3 regions of the Pseudoclavibacter sp. CFCC 13611 genome follow, and region 1 is predicted to be linked to each of the others. Evidence: riboswitches for the same ligand, from Rfam matches in the RefSeq annotation. Region 1 holds a riboswitch; each other region holds the start of a gene.
What was found. A riboswitch is a leader RNA that binds a small molecule or an ion and turns the genes downstream of it on or off. The one in region 1 is predicted to bind thiamine pyrophosphate.
Positions count from the first base shown of each region.

Region 2: it holds a riboswitch for thiamine pyrophosphate, as region 1 does, so the genes downstream of both, thiD (bifunctional hydroxymethylpyrimidine kinase/phosphomethylpyrimidine kinase) here and F8O08_RS08220 (FAD-dependent oxidoreductase) in region 1, are expected to answer to the same signal.
Region 3: it holds a riboswitch for thiamine pyrophosphate, as region 1 does, so the genes downstream of both, F8O08_RS04060 (FAD-dependent oxidoreductase) here and F8O08_RS08220 (FAD-dependent oxidoreductase) in region 1, are expected to answer to the same signal.

Region 1 is NZ_WBKE01000002.1:856,644-864,025, reverse strand. Features, by position in the region: gene F8O08_RS08240 (alpha/beta fold hydrolase) at 1-381, opposite strand, end outside; gene ybaK (Cys-tRNA(Pro) deacylase) at 758-1,273, opposite strand; gene F8O08_RS08230 (fructose bisphosphate aldolase) at 1,298-2,197, opposite strand; gene thiE (thiamine phosphate synthase) at 2,258-2,896, opposite strand; TPP riboswitch at 3,009-3,142, shown strand; gene F8O08_RS08220 (FAD-dependent oxidoreductase) at 3,135-4,412, shown strand; gene thiS (sulfur carrier protein ThiS) at 4,409-4,645, shown strand; gene F8O08_RS08210 (thiazole synthase) at 4,647-5,432, shown strand; gene moeB (molybdopterin-synthase adenylyltransferase MoeB) at 5,429-6,619, shown strand; gene thiD (bifunctional hydroxymethylpyrimidine kinase/phosphomethylpyrimidine kinase) at 6,653-7,382, opposite strand, start outside.
Region 2 is NZ_WBKE01000001.1:932,276-939,657, forward strand. Features, by position in the region: gene moeB (molybdopterin-synthase adenylyltransferase MoeB) at 1-701, shown strand, start outside; gene thiD (bifunctional hydroxymethylpyrimidine kinase/phosphomethylpyrimidine kinase) at 735-1,598, opposite strand; TPP riboswitch at 1,589-1,684, opposite strand; gene F8O08_RS04085 (DsbA family protein) at 1,720-2,433, opposite strand; gene F8O08_RS04090 (MFS transporter) at 2,541-3,800, opposite strand; gene F8O08_RS04095 (M48 family metallopeptidase) at 3,963-4,622, shown strand; gene F8O08_RS04100 (SGNH/GDSL hydrolase family protein) at 4,658-5,455, opposite strand; gene F8O08_RS04105 (DedA family protein) at 5,448-6,167, opposite strand; gene F8O08_RS04110 (sulfite exporter TauE/SafE family protein) at 6,322-7,110, shown strand; gene F8O08_RS04115 (helix-turn-helix domain-containing protein) at 7,157-7,382, opposite strand, start outside.
Region 3 is NZ_WBKE01000001.1:923,621-931,002, forward strand. Features, by position in the region: gene F8O08_RS04030 (DUF779 domain-containing protein) at 1-447, shown strand, start outside; gene F8O08_RS04035 (sigma-54-dependent Fis family transcriptional regulator) at 448-2,289, opposite strand; gene F8O08_RS04040 (alpha/beta fold hydrolase) at 2,315-3,118, opposite strand; gene ybaK (Cys-tRNA(Pro) deacylase) at 3,495-4,010, opposite strand; gene F8O08_RS04050 (fructose bisphosphate aldolase) at 4,035-4,934, opposite strand; gene thiE (thiamine phosphate synthase) at 4,995-5,633, opposite strand; TPP riboswitch at 5,746-5,879, shown strand; gene F8O08_RS04060 (FAD-dependent oxidoreductase) at 5,872-7,149, shown strand; gene thiS (sulfur carrier protein ThiS) at 7,146-7,382, shown strand.

The sequences.
Region 1 (7,382 bases):
CACCATCGTCGAGACTCGTGCGGGGTGGTCTGCAGCGAGTGAGAACATGATGCGACCGCCGAGAGAATAGCCCACGACTGCCGCCTGGGGAATCTGAGCGGCGTCGAGCACATCGCAGACGTCTGTGACGAAGTGGTGCATGTCGTAGGCCGTCGCGTCGTGCGGTCTGCCGCTGCGGCCGTGACCGCGGAGATCCATGGTGAGCACGTCGCGGGCCGGCAGAACCGGGTCGATCCAGCCCATGCCGCGCCAAACGGACTGCGACAGCGCGGTGCCGTGCAGCATGATGACTGGAGCCAGGTCGGTCGCTGCCGTCGCGCTGAAACGGCGGCAGCGCAGTTCGACGCCGTCGAGCGATGAGTGCACGGTGAACGACTGCATGTGTGGAGAGTACCTCATGCGCTCGATCGGCCTTCGGCGGGTCGATATATCATCTCGTGGTTCCGAGGTGAGCCGCTCGCGCTCGGCTTAGACTGCAGACATGAGCACGAACCGAGAGAAGGATCCCGGGCGAAGGGCCCGGAAGGAAGCTGGGCTCGATGCTGATCTCGAACAGATCTGGCAGGATGAGTCCCCGATGACTGCACAGAGCACCGACTTCGCCGACCAAGTCGACGGAGAGCTCGGCACGCGTCGTCGCGCTGGATCGAAGCACAACGATTCGGCTGCCGTCTCTGAGAGCTGACCTGAACTCTCACACCGGTGGTGGTGTCTCACAGCGTGGATGCCGCCACCGGTTCTCTGCGCCCGGCCCCGCTCAGTCGCGTTTGGCGATGGGGGCGTAGCGTGCTCCGGTGACGCTGCAGAGGTCGTCTGGCGTCAGCTCGACGTCAAGCCCACGCTGACCGCCGGAGACCAGCATGGTCTCGATGGAGCGGGCGCCCTCGTCGACGAAGATGGGCAGGCGACTCTTCTGCCCGAGCGGACTGATGCCGCCGACCACATAGCCGGTGCGGCGCTGCGCCAGCTGAGGATCGGCCATGTGGCACCGCTTGACTCCCAACGCGTGCGCCATGGCCTTGAGATCGAGTCGCGCATCCAGGCTCACGACGCCCACGGCGAGATCCTGACTGCGCGATGCAGCACCGTCGATCTCGACGACCAGCGTCTTGAAGATGCGGTCGGCCGGCAGGTCGAGCTTGTCGACGGCTTCGTCACCGAAGTGTCGGTCATCGGGGTCATGCTCGAAGCCGTGCAGCTGATAGGCCACCCCGGCACGGTCGAGGGCACGGGTCGCCGGCGTGGCCGACCCGTGCCCTCTGTGCGCTGCCATCTGTGTCGATCTCTTTCGCGTGTTTCAGCCGGCGATCGACGCCTGGTAGATGCTCTCGATGGCGGCGTCGAGCGTCTGGTTGAACTCGTCGTCGCTCTGCTGCGCCGTGAGACCCTCGGTGAGGGCGCGGCTGAAGCTGGCGATGACTCCCGGATTCTTGGCCAGCAGCGCGTTGGCCTCGTCTCGGCTGTAGCCACCTGAGAGGGCGACGACGCGCACGACGCGGTCGTGGTCGACGAGAGCGGAGTAGAAGCCGGCCTCGGTGGGCAGTGAGAGCTTGAGGGTCACGTTGCGCCCCTCGGGCAGCGCATCGAGGTGCTGCAGAATCTGATCGCGCAGAATCGACTCGGAATCGGCCTTGTCTGCTGCAGTGATGTCGACCTCGGGCTCGATGATCGGCACGAGCCCGGCGTCGAGCACCTGATCGGCCAGCTCGAACTGCTGGTCGACGACGGCGATGATGCCCGACTCGTTGGCCTGTTTGATCAGCGAGCGCTCTTTCGTGCCGAAGACCTCGTTCGCGTTCGCCTTGTCGAGCTGCTGCTGCAGCGTCGGGATCGGCTTGAGCACCTGCACGCCGTCTTTGAGCTCGGCGAGCCCTTTGTCGATCTTCAGGAACGGCACGATGCCCAGCTCGTTCCAGAGATACTTCGCGCTCGGGGCCCCGTTGATCTCACGGTCGACCGTCTGCTCGAAGAGAATCGCGCCGAGCACACGCTCGCTGGTGAAAGCAGGGCTGGTGATGATGCGAGTGCGCAGCTCGTGAATGAGGTCGAACATCTCGGTCTCATTGCGGTACTGCGATTCGTCCACTCCGTAGAGACGCAGCGCCTTGGGCGTGCTGCCTCCGGACTGATCGAGCGCGGCCAGGAAGCCGGCACCGGTCGAGAACCGCTCGTACTGTGCATCGAACACTGATGACATGGTCACCGCTTTCTTTGTTTGGTCAGCAGGGTGCCGTCGTGCGACACGACGAACATTATCTCACGCTGTGGCGAGCTCGGGCAGCGCTGAGCGCAGCTCGCGAGCGGCGGCCTCGGGGTCGTCGGCCTGGGTGATCGCACGTACGACCACGATGCGGTTCGCCCCGGCGTCGAGCACCTGCTCCAGGGTCTCGGCGTTGACGCCGCCGATGGCGAACCATGGCTTGGCATCGCCACGGCTCTGCGTATGCACCTGTCGTACGGCGTCGAGGGTGACCGGGGCCCGACCCGGTTTCGTGGGAGTGCGCCAGACCGGCCCGATGCAGTAATAGTCAGGATCGCCCAGACGCGCCTGCTCGGCCTGCACTCGGGAATGCGTCGACAGGCCGACGAGCGTGCCCTCCGGCAGCAGCGAACGAGCGTCGGCGACGCTGAGGTCGCGCTGCCCGACGTGCAGGATGTCGGCGCCGGTCAGCGTGGCGACGTCGGCTCGGTCGTTGGCGGCGAAGAGTCGCCCATGTCGGCGCGCCGCAGCCGCGAGCAGCTCGAAGTACTCCAGCTCATCACCAGCGTCGAGATGCTTGTCGCGCAGCTGAATGATGTCGACGCCTCCGCGGTAGGCGGCGTCCACGAACTCGTCGAAGTCTCCGGTGCCCAGTCTGGCGTCGGTGCACAGATACAGCTGCGCCTGCTGCAGCATGCTCAGTCGCCATTCTCGGGTGCGAGGTGTGGCGTGCGGGTCGGTGGAGCGGTCAGCGTGCTGAGACTTGACGATCATGCGTCCAGTGTACGAACCGGGCGGTACAATTGCCCCACATGAGCACGGGAGCCGAGAACTCGGCTGAGAGTGCGCGCGATTCACCAGGCCGAAACAGGCCGGTGATCGTGTGCAGACCGTCGACCTGATCCGGATCATACCGGCGTAGGAAGCGAGCAGAATGAACAAGCATGTCATCGTCATCGGTGCCGGCGTCGTCGGCCTGGCGACCGCGTGGCGACTGCATCAGCGCGGTCACGCGGTGACGATCGTCGATCCGGCGCCCGCTTCGGGCGCGAGTCATGCGGCGGCCGGGATGCTCGCCGCCGTGAGTGAGTACGCCTTCGAAGAAGAGAGTCTGCTCGCGCTCTCCGTGCCGGCCGCGCGTCTCTACCCGCAGATCGTCGCCGAGCTGGACCAGGCGACGGTGGTCGGCACCGGCTACCGGTCGACGCCGACCATCGTCGCCACCGCCGACGCCGCCGATCGCGAGCTGCTGCGAAGCCTGCGCGCCCAGCAGCTCGAACTCGGGCTCGACGTGCAGGATCTCACCTCACGAGAGGCCCGTGCGCTTGAGCCGCTGCTCGGCCCGGGCATCAGCGGGGCGTTCCTGGCCCGCGACGACCACCAGATCACCCCGCGACGCCTCGCCGGGGCCTATATATCGGCCCTCGAAGTGTGCGACGACGTGCATGTGGTGCCGGAACGCGCCGTGGAGCTTCTCTGGCGAGACGAGCGGGTGATCGGCGTTCGCCTCGAACCGAGCGAACGTCGAGAAGGGCCAGTCACCCATCGCTTCGACGAACAGCCCGCGTGGCCGTCGAGCGAGGTCGTGGCCGACGTGCCGCCGGCGAGCCCGACCCCGAGCGTGTCGGCGCAACAGGTCATCGAGGCAGACGAAGTCGTGGTGGCCAACGGTTTGGAGAGCCCGAGGCTCGGCGGCCTGCCGCGAGGTCTGGTCTGGCCGATCCGCCCGGTGCACGGCGACGTGCTGCGTCTGCGCACTCCGGAGCAGCTGCGCCCGCTCACCACCCACACGATCCGCGGCCTCGTCCACGGCCGCAGCGTCTACATCGTGCCGCGCGAAGACGGAACGGTCGTGATCGGGGCGACCGAACGCGAAGACGCTCGAGACGCCGTGCTCGCAGGCAGCGTGCTGCAGCTGCTTCGCGACGCCCACGAGCTGCTGCCGGCGGTCGACGACCTCGAACTCATCGAGGCCACTGCTCGTGCCCGCCCCGGCACACCGGACAACGCGCCTCTGCTCGGCCGAGTCGCCGACGGGCTGCTCGCCAACACCGGCACCCACCGCCATGGCATCCTGCTCAGCGCTCAGAACGCCGTCGTGATCTCCGATCTCGTCGACGGCACCGCCGCAGCATCCGACTGGCAGGCGTTCGACCCCTGGCGCTTCTCGTCAGACGATCGATCCGAGACCCCCACAGGAGCATCCGCATGACACAGATCATTCTGAACGGCGAGGCCGTCGAGACCGAGGCCGACTCGGTGCTCGCCCTCGTGGCCGAACGAACCGGCACCCCGCTCGCCGCCGACGGCCGACCCGCCGACGGCTCGCGGCTCGGCGTCGCGGTGGCCGTCGACGAGACGATCGTGCCGCGCGGCCGCTGGGCGCAGACGGTGCTCACACCGCAGGCCCGCATCGAACTCGTGACCGCGAAACAAGGAGGCTGAGATGGCTGACCACGACGATGACGATCTCTTCGAGGTCGCAGGGCGATCGTACCGTTCGCGGCTGATCATGGGCACCGGCGGCGCACCCAGCCTCGACGGGCTGGAACAGGCACTGCTGGCCAGCGGCACCGAGCTGACGACGGTCGCGATGCGACGGCACACCCCTTCGGCTGGGCCGAGCCTGTTCGACATCCTGCGGCGCAACGACATCGAGGTGCTGCCCAACACGGCCGGCTGCTTCACCGCGCGTGAGGCCGTTCTCACCGCTCAGCTTGCGCGCGAGGCGCTCGAGACGAACCTGGTGAAGCTCGAGGTCATCGCCGACGACCAGACGCTGCTGCCCGACGGGCTCGAACTCGCCGACGCCACCGAGCAGCTGGTCAACGACGGGTTCGACGTCATGGTCTACACCAACGACGACCCGATTCTGGCGCGCCATCTCGAGCAGGCCGGTGCCGCGGCGATCATGCCGCTCGGGGCGCCGATCGGCACCGGGCTGGGAATTCTGAACCCGCACAACATCGCGGCGATCACCGCGAACGCCGGAGTACCCGTGGTGCTCGACGCCGGCGTGGGCACGGCCAGCGATGCGGCTCTCGCCATGGAGCTCGGGTGCGACGCGGTGCTGCTCGCCACGGCGGTGACGCGAGCGGAGCATCCGGCGGTCATGGCGCGCGCATTCCGGCACGCGGTCGTGGCTGGGCGGCTCGCCGCTCTCGGCGGGCGCATTCCGAAGAGGGCGGACGCACTGGCGTCGTCTCCTGTCGAAGGCCGGCCCGACCTGTGAGTGGCGTCGATCACATCGCATCGTTCGTCGAGAGGCTCCAGTCTCTCGACGAGCTGCCCGGGCTCACCGACGACGAGCGACGCAGGTACTCCCGCCAGCTCATTCTGCCCGGGGCAGGCGAGGCAGCGCAGCGTCGGCTGAAGGCCGCCCGTGTGCTGGTCATCGGCGCAGGCGGTCTCGGATCGCCGGTGCTGGAGTATCTGGCAGCGGCCGGCGTGGGCACGATCGGTGTCGTCGACGACGACCGGGTCGACGAGTCGAATCTGCAGCGGCAGGTCATTCACGGCGTCGACCGCATCGGCGAGCTCAAAGTGACCTCGGCGGCGCAGACGGTGGCGCGCATCAATCCGCTGGTGAACCTCGAGGCTCATGCCGTGCGGCTTGACCGAGACAATGCGCTGCGCCTGTTCGCCGAGTACGACCTCGTCGTCGACGGTGCCGACAACTTCGCCACCCGCTACCTTGTGGCAGACGCGGCAGAGATCACCGGACGACCGGTGGTCTGGGGATCGATTCTGCGCTATGAGGGACAGGTCAGTGTCTTCGGCATCGACGCGGGCTACCGCGACCTCTTTCCTGAGCCGCCAGAGCCCGGCGAGGTGCCCTCCTGCGCCGAAGGGGGAGTCTTCGGTGTGCTGCCGGGCATGATCGGAACGGTGATGGCCGGTGAGGCGATCAAGCTCATCACCGGCATCGGCGAGCCTCTGGTCAACCGTGTGCAGGTGCTGGACGCGGCAGCGGGCCGATGGCGCGAGCTGCGACTGACGGCCGACCCCGACCGGGCCAGGGTGCACGATCTCGAGGCCGACTACGTCGAGCTCTGCGGCACGCCGGGCACGGCACAGGGAACCAGTGTGACGGCTCTCGATCTGCAGTCGCTGCTGCAGCGACGAGCCGCCGGCGAGATCGACTTCGATCTCATCGATGTGCGAGAACCGGACGAGTTCGACCTCGTGCACATTCCGGGCGCGCGGCTGCTGCCGTTGGCCCGGCTGCAGCACGAGATCCGTGCCCGGGCCTTCGACGTCCCGGCCGGACGCGAGGTCATTCTGGTCTGTAAGACGGGTGCGCGCTCGACGCAGGCGCTCGAAATGCTGCGTGACTCCGGACGCACCAACGTGCGACAGGTGGTGGGCGGCACGATGGGCTGGGTGCAGACGGTCGATCCCTCGCTGCCGCGCTACTGAACCATCTCTGCGCGACTGGCTCGGCGTCGAGCGTCAGCGCAGGTCGACGAAGTGATCGACCGGGCCGTGACCCTGCCCGACGTGCAGAGCGTCGGCGCTGCGCAGCGCCCGGGTGAGCCAGGCCTTGACCGTGATCAGCGCGGTGGGCCAGTCGTCGCCTGCGGCGAGGCGAGTCGCCATGGCCGAAGAGAGCGTGCATCCGGTTCCGTGCGTGCACTCGGTGTCGACGCGCGGAGCGTCGGCTTCGAAGAGCCCGTCGGGCACGGGCGACCCCTCAGGGGCAGACCGGGCGTCGACAAGCGCGTCGTGCACGCGATCGCCGACCAAATGGCCGCCTTTGACGAGCACCACGGTATCGCAGCGTGCGCTGACGAGTCGGGCCTGAGCCACGGCATCCGCCCACGTCTGTGCCTCAGACGCGTCGGCGAGCACCGCGAGCTCAGGAACGTTGGGGGTGATCAGATCGGCACTGCGGCAGAGATCTCGCACGGCCGCCTCGGCGTCTTCGGCGAGCAGGCGGTCGCCGCTGGTGGCCACCATCACCGGGTCGAGCACCACGATCGGCGGCCGCACCTCGTCAAGCCAGGCCTTCACCGTCGTGACGGTGTCGGCGTCGGCCAGCATGCCGATCTTCACGCCGTCGATCTCCACGTCGTCAGACACAGCCTCCAGCTGCTCGCGCAGAAAAGAGACCGGCGGCAGGTGCACCGAGCGCACGCCCCGGGTGTTCTGCGCCACGAGCGCGGTGACGACCGCCATGGCG
Region 2 (7,382 bases), on a different contig from region 1:
CCGGACGACCGGTGGTCTGGGGATCGATTCTGCGCTATGAGGGACAGGTCAGTGTCTTCGGCATCGACGCGGGCTACCGCGACCTCTTTCCTGAGCCGCCAGAGCCCGGCGAGGTGCCCTCCTGCGCCGAAGGGGGAGTCTTCGGTGTGCTGCCGGGCATGATCGGAACGGTGATGGCCGGTGAGGCGATCAAGCTCATCACCGGCATCGGCGAGCCTCTGGTCAACCGTGTGCAGGTGCTGGACGCGGCAGCGGGCCGATGGCGCGAGCTGCGACTGACGGCCGACCCCGACCGGGCCAGGGTGCACGATCTCGAGGCCGACTACGTCGAGCTCTGCGGCACGCCGGGCACGGCACAGGGAACCAGTGTGACGGCTCTCGATCTGCAGTCGCTGCTGCAGCGACGAGCCGCCGGCGAGATCGACTTCGATCTCATCGATGTGCGAGAACCGGACGAGTTCGACCTCGTGCACATTCCGGGCGCGCGGCTGCTGCCGTTGGCCCGGCTGCAGCACGAGATCCGTGCCCGGGCCTTCGACGTCCCGGCCGGACGCGAGGTCATTCTGGTCTGTAAGACGGGTGCGCGCTCGACGCAGGCGCTCGAAATGCTGCGTGACTCCGGACGCACCAACGTGCGACAGGTGGTGGGCGGCACGATGGGCTGGGTGCAGACGGTCGATCCCTCGCTGCCGCGCTACTGAACCATCTCTGCGCGACTGGCTCGGCGTCGAGCGTCAGCGCAGGTCGACGAAGTGATCGACCGGGCCGTGACCCTGCCCGACGTGCAGAGCGTCGGCGCTGCGCAGCGCCCGGGTGAGCCAGGCCTTGACCGTGATCAGCGCGGTGGGCCAGTCGTCGCCTGCGGCGAGGCGAGTCGCCATGGCCGAAGAGAGCGTGCATCCGGTTCCGTGCGTGCACTCGGTGTCGACGCGCGGAGCGTCGGCTTCGAAGAGCCCGTCGGGCACGGGCGACCCCTCAGGGGCAGACCGGGCGTCGACAAGCGCGTCGTGCACGCGATCGCCGACCAAATGGCCGCCTTTGACGAGCACCACGGTATCGCAGCGTGCGCTGACGAGTCGGGCCTGAGCCACGGCATCCGCCCACGTCTGTGCCTCAGACGCGTCGGCGAGCACCGCGAGCTCAGGAACGTTGGGGGTGATCAGATCGGCACTGCGGCAGAGATCTCGCACGGCCGCCTCGGCGTCTTCGGCGAGCAGGCGGTCGCCGCTGGTGGCCACCATCACCGGGTCGAGCACCACGATCGGCGGCCGCACCTCGTCAAGCCAGGCCTTCACCGTCGTGACGGTGTCGGCGTCGGCCAGCATGCCGATCTTCACGCCGTCGATCTCCACGTCGTCAGACACAGCCTCCAGCTGCTCGCGCAGAAAAGAGACCGGCGGCAGGTGCACCGAGCGCACGCCCCGGGTGTTCTGCGCCACGAGCGCGGTGACGACCGCCATGGCGTAGCCGCCCATCGCCGAGATCGATTTCAGATCGGCCTGCACCCCGGCGCCGCCGGTGGGGTCGGTGCCTGCGATGCTGAGGATGCGCGGCACGCGGATGCTCTTCGGGCGTGATGCGGCATGGTTGACGGTCATTTGGACGATCCCTTCGCTCGTGCTGACGAGAGCAGGTTCGACGGGTCTCTTCTCAGCCCTCGTTCGGGGCACCCCGTGTCACACGCCCAGAGTATACGCCTGCGACCCCCGAGGGTCAGTCTCAGCGAGCGTCGGCGCCGACCCGCGTCTGCACCTCGTGCAGCACCTCGAGCAGGGCCTCGACCGGCTGCGCACCGGAGGCGCCGAAGCGATCGTTGAACAGGAAGAATGGCACTGATGAGATGCCGAGTTCGGCGGCGCGTCTTTCGTCGGCCTGCACCTCGCCCGTATGCGAATGCGTGCTCAGCTCGCGACTGATCGATGCGACATCGAGGCCCTGCTCACCGGCGATCTCCTCGAGCGTCTCGAGACGACCGATGTGGCGGCCCTCGCTGAAGTGGGCGTGAAACAGCGCCAGTGCGACTTCGCGTTCCCGGTGGTCGAGACGGGCCGCGTGCAGCAGCTCGTGGGCAAGACCGGTGTTCGACTGCTGCAGCACGTCGAAGTGGAAGTCGAGCCCGGCGTCGGTGGCGGCCACGGTCACTCGGTCGAGCTCGGTTTGGGCCTGAGACACCGTGATGCCCTTGATGTCGGCCAGATGCTGCGCCGCGCTGCGGGCGTCTGCGTCATCTGCATCGGGGTTGAGTTCGTAGCTGCGCAGACCGAGCAGCACACGGTTCTCAGGCCGCTCTTCGCTGAAGCGCTGCACCGCCGCGAGCAGATTGCTCAGTCCGATGTAGCTCCACGGGCAGGCGAGGTCGATCCAAGTCTCGACGCGGAGCGCAGGCGCTCCGTCTGACGACGACTGCTGAGCGGGCGCGGGGGAGTCTGGCATGTTCGGTCTCTCATCCATCTGAAAAGGGTGACTCCATGCTAGCGAGAGGTGCGTGCGCGCTCACGACGACCGGCCGGGCGGTGCGACCCCAGACGAGCCGGCGGGTGTCAGACCCGACCGCGACCGGAGAGCTCCGGAGGCAGGAACTTCGGCGTGAAGTGCCACAGCAGCCAGGCTCCGACGACGCCCAGACCGGCCATGACCGCGGCAGAGGCCGCGATCCCGGCGGCGGCGGCGAGGCCGGAGAGAATCAGCGGCGAACTCGCGCTGCCGGCGTCTGCGACCAGACGCCAGGCTCCCAGAAACGCCGCTGGGTGGTGCTCCGGCGCCAGATCCGCGCCCATGGTCATGATGATGCCGGATCCGAGGCCGTTGGCCAGAGACATCAGGCTCGCCGTGACGAGCAGCCCCCACGGCCCGTGCACCGGCAGCAGCGCGAGGTGTGTCACCGCAAGACCGAGCAGCGTCGGCAGCACGACCCAGAGCCGCCCGAAGCGATCCATGAGCTGGCCCGACACGTAGAAGAGTGCGAGGTCGAGGGCACCTGCGATGCCCATGATCAGCGCGATGGTCTCGGTGTCTGCGCCGATGTGCGTGCCCCAGAGCGGCAGAATGACCTGGCGGCTGGATCGCAGCAGCTGCACTGCGGCGATTCCCAGCCCCATGGTCGCGAGCACGCGTCGCGAGCTGACGAGGGTCTGCCACAGCGATGGGGCGGATGCCGTGGGGTCGGAGGCGTGGGCATCGTGCGGCTGGTCTGTGGCCGGCACGTCAGACGTGGATGCCCCGGTGGGAAGGCCAGCTCGCAGCAGTGCCTCAGGGTCGGGCATCAGCACCAGCAGCACGGCGACCACGACGCTGAGCGCGATGCTGGCCACGAAAGCCGACGTGCTGCCGAACCATGCGATCAGCGGGGCGACGAGCATAGGGCCGAGAAACAGTCCGCCTCTGACGGTGCCGCCGAGCACTGACATGGCACGGGCTCGATGTGAGACCGGCACGAGCTCGGTGAGCAGAGCGTGTCTGGCGAGGTTGAACGCGGCAGCGGCCATGCCGACCAGCAGTGTGCCGACCAGCAGCACGGTCACAGACGATCCCACTGCGGCAACCGCGGCTCCGGCTGCGCCGAGGGCAGCCGCAACGATCATCGTGCGCTGCTCGCCGAGACGAGCGACCATCCAGCTGCTGGGCAGATCGCCGATCACCTGACCGATCATCAGCATGCCGGCGATGAGCCCCGCGAGGGCGGTGTCGGCTCCGAGCTCGACCGCTCTGGCCGGCAGCACAGGCACCAGGCAGGCCTCAGCGGTCGCGAAGAGCAGAGCTGGAAGAAAGATCGGCACGGCATACCGACGCAGCTGATTCATCCGGCCAGTGTAGACCCGAGGAGGCTGTCGGCTCTCGGTGCGCTGAATCTCGCGTTGCTCGGGGGTCGGGGGTCAGGGGTCGGGGTCGGGATCGGTGTCGGTGTCGGCCGGTCAGGGTAGAGTCAGCGCGACCGAAAAAGACGAGCGAGGGCAGAAGGCACCATGGTGACGCAGCGCGGCGCACGCGACGAACTGCTGCAGGTCGACGACCTGGTCTGTGTGCTTCGTCGTCGCCCCGTGCGGCGAGTGAGCCTCAGAGTGGGGCGCGTGGGCGGCGCACCCCAGAGTGCTCTCGGCGCGTTCAGCTCTGTGGTGCTGACGGCTCCGGCAGGCATGCGCGAGTTCGAGCTGCGGCGTTTCGTGCGCACCAATCGCAGCTGGATCGATCGCTGTCTGGCCGAAGAGCGGCGGCGAGACATCGCGGTTCCGCAGCTCGACTGGTCTGAAGAGCAGATCGCATGGGCGAAGGCCCGACTGGCAGAGCTCGTGCCTGCGCTGATCGCATCGTGGACCCGGCGTCTCGATCTGCCGCGGCCGACGTGGACGCCGCGTCTCATGCGCACGCGCTGGGGAAGCTGCACGCCCGCAACCCGACGCATTCGCTTCAGCCTCGAACTGGCTCGCTACGATGACGCCTTTGTCGAGTACGTCGTGGTGCACGAACTCGTGCATCTGCGAGTGCACAACCACGGTGCCGAGTTCCAGGCCATGATGAGTGCCGCGCTGCCGGCGTGGCGTCGTCTGCGGGCCGCGCTCGGGCATCCGCGCGCCGACATGCTCGCACCCGGTGGCCGCGAGTGCAGGGCGCAGGAACCCGCCTGAGCGCGCGTTCGCAGGCATGGCGCGACAGATGAGGCCTACTCTGAGTCGTCTGTCGGGTGCACCGGGTGGTCGAGTTTGGCATGACGACCGTCTGCCGACGAGCGCCCGGTCAGCCGCCGCATCGCCCACGGCCAGAGATACTCTCTGGCCCATTGGACATCGGCGGAGGTGACGTGCCAGCGACCGACAGGCGGCCCGGCCACATGCTCGGGGCTGAGATCGTGTTCGACACCGAGTGTCTCGAGTACGCGAATGGCCATCAGATGGTGGCCGAGGGGCGAAAGATGCAGACGATCCGGCGCCCAACGACTGGGGTCATGGAGTGCGCGCAGCCCCCATTGGTCCACGACCAGCGCACCCCGGCGTGCGGCGCTGGCGCGCATGTTCTCGTTGTAGATCGCGACCTTGCCGCGAATCAGAGCGAAGGCGGGCATGGTGCGCAGATCGGGGCCGGTGAAGATCAGCACGGTCGCACCGGTGGCGGTCAGCCGTGCCAGAGAGCGATCGAAGATGGCGGCCACACGGTCGGGGTCGCTGCCAGGGCGCAGAATGTCGTTGCCTCCGGCGCAGAACGTGATGAGATCCGGCCGCATCGCGATGGCCCGGTCGACCTGCTCGCGAACGATCGGCTGAATGAGCTTGCCGCGCACGGCGAGGTTGGCGTATTCGAACGTGGGAGTCTGCCTGGCCAGGACTTCGGCTGCTCGGTCGGCCCAGCCTCGTACGCCGCCCGGAGCCTGCGGGTCTTCGTCTCCGACGCCTTCGGTGAAACTGTCGCCGATGGCGACGAAACGCTGAAAAGGCACGGTGGCGGGCGATGAGAGCTCACTCATGCAGACTCCTTTCGTTGTTGGCCGCAGGCGCCGGTGCCGGTGACCGCCACTCGCCGGTGCGGCGGCGCATGGCATCCTCTCGAATGCGAGCGCGCAGCACCCGCCGGCGGTGTCGCTGCCAGCGTTTGACCGACCAATCGATGATCACGCCCAGCGAGAGCGCGATGGCGATGGCGAGGACGGCGGCGAGAAACGGCGACTGCTTGGCCCATGCTCCGGCGAGCAGGCCAATGAGCACCGAGTACACCGACCAGCTGGCTCCGGCGAGCAGACTGAGCGGGGCGAACCGGCGCCAGGGAAAGTCCGTGGCTCCGGCGGTCATATTGACGACGACGCGCCCGACGGGAATGTAGCGGGCGGCGAGTATGAGAACGGCCGGACGGCGGTGCAGCGTGTGGCGCGCGGTCTGGATGAGCCGCTGCATGCGCGGACGGGCCGCCCAGGCGCGCTGATCCAGATGCAGTCGCGAACCGAGCCAGAAGGCGATGTTGTCGCCGGTTGCCGCGGCAACCGCTGAGACGAGCAGCAGCATCCAGAGTTGAGGCTCGCCCTGCGCGACGGCCAGCGCCGCCAAGGCGACCACCAGAGACTCACTCGGCACGGGTGGAAAGAACGCGTCGATCGCGATGAAGAGAAACAGGAAGACGAGAACCCAGGGGCTGGACGACATCGTGAGCAGAGTCGCGTCGAACGCGTCGAACATCTCGGTCATGCACTGCCTCTCGTACCCCGACAGTCTACGGTGACTCCCGTCACGGCTCGGACAGCGGCGCCGAACCTCATGGCCAGCTCACAACCAATCGACAGCTTCGTCGCGTGACCCTCGTCGATTCGGGGAATCGGCCCGCCCGGTATGCTGACTCAATATGTTCGAGAGTCTCGACGCAATGCCGATCTGGGTGCCGATCGGCCTGGTCGTCGCTTCGCTGATCGCGGGGCTGGTCGATTCGATCGTGGGCGGCGGCGGGCTCATCCAGCTGCCGGCGCTGCTGCTCGTGCCAGGATTTCAACCGGTGCAGGCGCTGGCGACGAACAAGGTCGCTTCGGCGTGCGGCACGATCACCAGCTCGATCACCTTTGCGAGGCGGGTGCGGCCAGACTGGCGGATGCTGGCCCCCGTCGTCGTCGCGGCGTTCGCGGCTTCGTTCGGCGGGGCGGTGCTCGCCGCACGGCTGCCGGCCGGCATCTTCACGCCGATCATCGTCGTGGTGCTCGTCGGCGTGCTGATCTTCACCCTGATGAGACCGGAGCTCGGCAGCCGTCCACGTGACGACCTCGGCAGCGTGTCGCTCGCGATGCTGCGCGGGCTGGCCCTCGGCCTGGTGCTCGGCTTCTACGACGGCCTGCTGGGGCCGGGCACCGGCGTGTTTCTGGTGCTGGGCATCACGCTGGTGCTGCAGGCCGATCTGCTTCGTGCCGCGGGTGGGGCGAAGATCGTGAACGTGGCCACCAACCTGGGCGCCCTGGCATATTTCATCCCGTTGCAGGCGGTGCACTGGCCGCTGGCGATTCTGCTCGGCGCGGCGAATCTCGTCGGCAGCTATCTCGGCGCACGGCTCACCATGCGTCTGGGGGCACGATTCGTGCGATGGATGCTGGTGATCGTGGTGAGCGCGCTGATCGTTCGCCTCGTACTGCAGCTGTTCGGCGTGTGACCGAACAGCCGCAGGCGAGAGGCCAGGGTGCGGTTGCGCTGGCGGATCAGTCGAAGAACGTCTCGATGTCGGCACCGAGCGAGACGAGTCTCTCCTGCAGCTGCTCGTAGCCGCGGGCGATGATGTCGACGTCGCGCAGCACGCTCTCGCCCTTGGCCGCGAGCATCGCGATCAGAATGACGACCGCGGGGCGCAGTGCCGGCGGGCAGCTGATCTCGGCACCAGACCAATGGGTCGGGCCGGTCACGTCGAGGCGATGCGGGTCGCGCAGC
Region 3 (7,382 bases), on a different contig from region 1:
CTGCACACCATCCGTGAGAAGCACGGCGACGTGATCTTCCATCAGTCCGGCGGCTGCTGCGAGGGGTCAGGGCCAGCATGCTTTCGAGTGGGCAGCTACATCGTCTCACCGCTCGACCGACTGCTGGGCTTCGTCCTGGACGGCAGCAGTGCGGATGCCGCGGGCACGCCGGTCTGGATCTCCAGCACGCAGTTCTCGGCGTGGGAGCACACCCAGGTCGTGATCGACGTGGCAGAGGGTGTGGGCCTGGGCGGATTCTCGCTGGAGGGGCCCGAAGGGTACGTCTTTCTGTCTCGCGGGCGCCTCTTCAGCAGCGAGGAGACCGCCGAGCTGGCTCCGGCTCCCACGAAGGCCGAAGTCGACGCAGGGTCTGAGACGCCGAGACCGCTGCCGCCGGTCGATCTCGACGGCGAGTTCGGCTCGGTCTGTCAGCTGCCGACCTTCTGATCAGATGTCTTCGAGGCCGTAGGCGCGCATCTTGCGGTAGAGAGACGACCGCGAGATGCCCAGCGCCTGAGCCGTCGCCGACTTGTTTCGGTTGCACTCGTACAGGTTCTGCACGATCGCATCCCGCTCGATGGCCTCCATGGCGGTGAGCACCATGAGGTCGCTGAGGCTCGCGAAGCGTGGGATGTCGCTGCGCTGCACGGTCTGCCCGGGCTCGAGATTCGAGACCAGCGTCGCGAGCACGTCGTGCAGCTGCTTGAGGTTTCCGGGCCAGCTCGACTGGCTCAGCGCGGCCATGGCGTCGTCAGCGACGCGCAGCGGCTGTCTGTCGCCGGCGAGCACCTGCAGAAACTGCGCGACGATGCCGGGAATGTCGTCTGGGCGATGTCGCAGAGCGGGAATCATCGTGGTGTGCTGAAAGAACGGAAGCAGCTGCGCCGAGGGCATCCGGTCGCTCATGTGCGACGGGTTGTACGTCGCGGCCACCAGCACGTCGGCGGAACGAGTGATCAGGAATTCGGCCAGCGGCTCGATGGTCTCTTGCGGCAGCGAGTGGATGTTGCGCAGAATGAGCAGGTCTGGTCGGCCGGCGAGCAGCTGTGCGAAGCCGCGGCCGCGACGCACGCGACGATACAGGTCTTCGGGCTCGACGATGGTGCTGCGGCCGTCGGGCTTGAGCTGGTGGAAGATCTCGTCGACGGCCGAGGTCTTGCCCGTTCCGGTCTCGCCGACCGCGAGCACCGACTCGCGTCGACGCAGTGCTGCGCCCAGATCGGTGCGAGTCTGCAGCCACAGAGGAGACCGCCCAGAGAGCAGCTGGACGTCTGCGAAGCGACGATAGTTCTCGCCCAGACGCATGGTGCTGCTCGTGCCGGTGTGGCCGATGACCCCGAGCGAGCGACTGGTGCCGATGAACTCGAGCTCGAGCACCAGACCGTCTTGAGCGAGCCCGGACGACATCAGCAGCGTCGGCTTCATCACGCACTCGGCGCCGGTGTGCAGACGAACCTGTCGGCGATCAGCGCTGTGCTGGGTGATCATGCGCAGGGCGGTGCGCTGCAGCATGGCACGGTCTTCGACGTCGAGCGTGAGCGTCGCCCAGGTGTTGCAGATCTCGAAGCCGTCGGCGTAGGCGAGCACCGGTCCGGTTGCCAGCGCGTCGCGATCGCTGAACAGGCGCAGCAGCGGCTGGCGTTCGCTGGTCGTCTCGTCCAGCAGTCGATGCTCGATGCGTCTCTTGGCGATGCTGAGGGTGTGACGCATCAGCTTGGTCGCGAGTTCGTCTCGGGTGGCCTTGGTGGTCATCTCGACGACGCCGATGAGCTGACCGCTGATCGGGTGGCGCAGCGGCAGGCCGACACAGGCGTACTGCTGGAAGGCGTCGTTGAAGTGTTCGGCGCCGATGACGGCCGTGGGCCTGCCCGTCGCGAGCGTCGTGCCGATGCCGTTCGTGCCGACTGACGCCTCGGCGAAAGAGTAGCCGGGCAGCATGTTGATCTCGCTGAGCGAGTCGCGGCCGGAGATGTCGCAGAACGCGGCCGACACGATGTTGCCCGTGGTGTCGGCGACGACGACGCCGGCGCTGACCTCGCTGAGGTCGCCGGCGAGGGTCTGCAGCGCTTCGGTCGAGTGCCGGGCCAATGGTGTCTGAGCCACGCTGCTGATCGGCGTGAGCTGCTGCAGGTCGTGCGCCGAGACATCGGCCTCGCGGCAGCGGCGCCAGGAGTCGGCGATCTCAGGGCGCAGCAGCGCGTCGTCGACGGCGCCGGAGGTGATCAGCCGCTCGCGGGCCCGGACGGCCCCAGAGAGGCCTTTGGGCATGAGAGGCGATGGAACTGACACGGGTGCAGTCTATGCGATGAATCTGTCAGCGAGCGAGGAAGTCTGCGGTCGCCTGGCACGCTGTCGGCGAACGCAGGATTCCGCTGTGCGTGACCCCCGGGAGCAGGCGGATGCGGGCGTTCGGCAGGTTTGCGGCCGCCAGCCGGGCAGCCTGCTCGCGTTCGGCATCCGCACAGCCGGCCAGAAGCAGCGTCGGCATGCGCATCGTGGAGAGCACGTGGGTCGGCACGCCGCGATCTCCGTCGGCCGCGGTCATGTAGGCGGCGAGGGCGAGCGGGTCGTTCATCCGCATGGCCAGAACGGTCGAAGCCGAGAGTGGGCGGCCGAGATGCTGTTCCCAGCGCTCGATGAACAGCTCCATAGACCCCTGTCGCAGCGTCTCGACGATGCCGGGAAAGAAGACCCGGTCGAATGCGCCGGGGGAGTTCTGCGGCGATCCCGCCACGCTCACCATCGTCGAGACTCGTGCGGGGTGGTCTGCAGCGAGTGAGAACATGATGCGACCGCCGAGAGAATAGCCCACGACTGCCGCCTGGGGAATCTGAGCGGCGTCGAGCACATCGCAGACGTCTGTGACGAAGTGGTGCATGTCGTAGGCCGTCGCGTCGTGCGGTCTGCCGCTGCGGCCGTGACCGCGGAGATCCATGGTGAGCACGTCGCGGGCCGGCAGAACCGGGTCGATCCAGCCCATGCCGCGCCAAACGGACTGCGACAGCGCGGTGCCGTGCAGCATGATGACTGGAGCCAGGTCGGTCGCTGCCGTCGCGCTGAAACGGCGGCAGCGCAGTTCGACGCCGTCGAGCGATGAGTGCACGGTGAACGACTGCATGTGTGGAGAGTACCTCATGCGCTCGATCGGCCTTCGGCGGGTCGATATATCATCTCGTGGTTCCGAGGTGAGCCGCTCGCGCTCGGCTTAGACTGCAGACATGAGCACGAACCGAGAGAAGGATCCCGGGCGAAGGGCCCGGAAGGAAGCTGGGCTCGATGCTGATCTCGAACAGATCTGGCAGGATGAGTCCCCGATGACTGCACAGAGCACCGACTTCGCCGACCAAGTCGACGGAGAGCTCGGCACGCGTCGTCGCGCTGGATCGAAGCACAACGATTCGGCTGCCGTCTCTGAGAGCTGACCTGAACTCTCACACCGGTGGTGGTGTCTCACAGCGTGGATGCCGCCACCGGTTCTCTGCGCCCGGCCCCGCTCAGTCGCGTTTGGCGATGGGGGCGTAGCGTGCTCCGGTGACGCTGCAGAGGTCGTCTGGCGTCAGCTCGACGTCAAGCCCACGCTGACCGCCGGAGACCAGCATGGTCTCGATGGAGCGGGCGCCCTCGTCGACGAAGATGGGCAGGCGACTCTTCTGCCCGAGCGGACTGATGCCGCCGACCACATAGCCGGTGCGGCGCTGCGCCAGCTGAGGATCGGCCATGTGGCACCGCTTGACTCCCAACGCGTGCGCCATGGCCTTGAGATCGAGTCGCGCATCCAGGCTCACGACGCCCACGGCGAGATCCTGACTGCGCGATGCAGCACCGTCGATCTCGACGACCAGCGTCTTGAAGATGCGGTCGGCCGGCAGGTCGAGCTTGTCGACGGCTTCGTCACCGAAGTGTCGGTCATCGGGGTCATGCTCGAAGCCGTGCAGCTGATAGGCCACCCCGGCACGGTCGAGGGCACGGGTCGCCGGCGTGGCCGACCCGTGCCCTCTGTGCGCTGCCATCTGTGTCGATCTCTTTCGCGTGTTTCAGCCGGCGATCGACGCCTGGTAGATGCTCTCGATGGCGGCGTCGAGCGTCTGGTTGAACTCGTCGTCGCTCTGCTGCGCCGTGAGACCCTCGGTGAGGGCGCGGCTGAAGCTGGCGATGACTCCCGGATTCTTGGCCAGCAGCGCGTTGGCCTCGTCTCGGCTGTAGCCACCTGAGAGGGCGACGACGCGCACGACGCGGTCGTGGTCGACGAGAGCGGAGTAGAAGCCGGCCTCGGTGGGCAGTGAGAGCTTGAGGGTCACGTTGCGCCCCTCGGGCAGCGCATCGAGGTGCTGCAGAATCTGATCGCGCAGAATCGACTCGGAATCGGCCTTGTCTGCTGCAGTGATGTCGACCTCGGGCTCGATGATCGGCACGAGCCCGGCGTCGAGCACCTGATCGGCCAGCTCGAACTGCTGGTCGACGACGGCGATGATGCCCGACTCGTTGGCCTGTTTGATCAGCGAGCGCTCTTTCGTGCCGAAGACCTCGTTCGCGTTCGCCTTGTCGAGCTGCTGCTGCAGCGTCGGGATCGGCTTGAGCACCTGCACGCCGTCTTTGAGCTCGGCGAGCCCTTTGTCGATCTTCAGGAACGGCACGATGCCCAGCTCGTTCCAGAGATACTTCGCGCTCGGGGCCCCGTTGATCTCACGGTCGACCGTCTGCTCGAAGAGAATCGCGCCGAGCACACGCTCGCTGGTGAAAGCAGGGCTGGTGATGATGCGAGTGCGCAGCTCGTGAATGAGGTCGAACATCTCGGTCTCATTGCGGTACTGCGATTCGTCCACTCCGTAGAGACGCAGCGCCTTGGGCGTGCTGCCTCCGGACTGATCGAGCGCGGCCAGGAAGCCGGCACCGGTCGAGAACCGCTCGTACTGTGCATCGAACACTGATGACATGGTCACCGCTTTCTTTGTTTGGTCAGCAGGGTGCCGTCGTGCGACACGACGAACATTATCTCACGCTGTGGCGAGCTCGGGCAGCGCTGAGCGCAGCTCGCGAGCGGCGGCCTCGGGGTCGTCGGCCTGGGTGATCGCACGTACGACCACGATGCGGTTCGCCCCGGCGTCGAGCACCTGCTCCAGGGTCTCGGCGTTGACGCCGCCGATGGCGAACCATGGCTTGGCATCGCCACGGCTCTGCGTATGCACCTGTCGTACGGCGTCGAGGGTGACCGGGGCCCGACCCGGTTTCGTGGGAGTGCGCCAGACCGGCCCGATGCAGTAATAGTCAGGATCGCCCAGACGCGCCTGCTCGGCCTGCACTCGGGAATGCGTCGACAGGCCGACGAGCGTGCCCTCCGGCAGCAGCGAACGAGCGTCGGCGACGCTGAGGTCGCGCTGCCCGACGTGCAGGATGTCGGCGCCGGTCAGCGTGGCGACGTCGGCTCGGTCGTTGGCGGCGAAGAGTCGCCCATGTCGGCGCGCCGCAGCCGCGAGCAGCTCGAAGTACTCCAGCTCATCACCAGCGTCGAGATGCTTGTCGCGCAGCTGAATGATGTCGACGCCTCCGCGGTAGGCGGCGTCCACGAACTCGTCGAAGTCTCCGGTGCCCAGTCTGGCGTCGGTGCACAGATACAGCTGCGCCTGCTGCAGCATGCTCAGTCGCCATTCTCGGGTGCGAGGTGTGGCGTGCGGGTCGGTGGAGCGGTCAGCGTGCTGAGACTTGACGATCATGCGTCCAGTGTACGAACCGGGCGGTACAATTGCCCCACATGAGCACGGGAGCCGAGAACTCGGCTGAGAGTGCGCGCGATTCACCAGGCCGAAACAGGCCGGTGATCGTGTGCAGACCGTCGACCTGATCCGGATCATACCGGCGTAGGAAGCGAGCAGAATGAACAAGCATGTCATCGTCATCGGTGCCGGCGTCGTCGGCCTGGCGACCGCGTGGCGACTGCATCAGCGCGGTCACGCGGTGACGATCGTCGATCCGGCGCCCGCTTCGGGCGCGAGTCATGCGGCGGCCGGGATGCTCGCCGCCGTGAGTGAGTACGCCTTCGAAGAAGAGAGTCTGCTCGCGCTCTCCGTGCCGGCCGCGCGTCTCTACCCGCAGATCGTCGCCGAGCTGGACCAGGCGACGGTGGTCGGCACCGGCTACCGGTCGACGCCGACCATCGTCGCCACCGCCGACGCCGCCGATCGCGAGCTGCTGCGAAGCCTGCGCGCCCAGCAGCTCGAACTCGGGCTCGACGTGCAGGATCTCACCTCACGAGAGGCCCGTGCGCTTGAGCCGCTGCTCGGCCCGGGCATCAGCGGGGCGTTCCTGGCCCGCGACGACCACCAGATCACCCCGCGACGCCTCGCCGGGGCCTATATATCGGCCCTCGAAGTGTGCGACGACGTGCATGTGGTGCCGGAACGCGCCGTGGAGCTTCTCTGGCGAGACGAGCGGGTGATCGGCGTTCGCCTCGAACCGAGCGAACGTCGAGAAGGGCCAGTCACCCATCGCTTCGACGAACAGCCCGCGTGGCCGTCGAGCGAGGTCGTGGCCGACGTGCCGCCGGCGAGCCCGACCCCGAGCGTGTCGGCGCAACAGGTCATCGAGGCAGACGAAGTCGTGGTGGCCAACGGTTTGGAGAGCCCGAGGCTCGGCGGCCTGCCGCGAGGTCTGGTCTGGCCGATCCGCCCGGTGCACGGCGACGTGCTGCGTCTGCGCACTCCGGAGCAGCTGCGCCCGCTCACCACCCACACGATCCGCGGCCTCGTCCACGGCCGCAGCGTCTACATCGTGCCGCGCGAAGACGGAACGGTCGTGATCGGGGCGACCGAACGCGAAGACGCTCGAGACGCCGTGCTCGCAGGCAGCGTGCTGCAGCTGCTTCGCGACGCCCACGAGCTGCTGCCGGCGGTCGACGACCTCGAACTCATCGAGGCCACTGCTCGTGCCCGCCCCGGCACACCGGACAACGCGCCTCTGCTCGGCCGAGTCGCCGACGGGCTGCTCGCCAACACCGGCACCCACCGCCATGGCATCCTGCTCAGCGCTCAGAACGCCGTCGTGATCTCCGATCTCGTCGACGGCACCGCCGCAGCATCCGACTGGCAGGCGTTCGACCCCTGGCGCTTCTCGTCAGACGATCGATCCGAGACCCCCACAGGAGCATCCGCATGACACAGATCATTCTGAACGGCGAGGCCGTCGAGACCGAGGCCGACTCGGTGCTCGCCCTCGTGGCCGAACGAACCGGCACCCCGCTCGCCGCCGACGGCCGACCCGCCGACGGCTCGCGGCTCGGCGTCGCGGTGGCCGTCGACGAGACGATCGTGCCGCGCGGCCGCTGGGCGCAGACGGTGCTCACACCGCAGGCCCGCATCGAACTCGTGACCGCGAAACAAGGAGGCTGA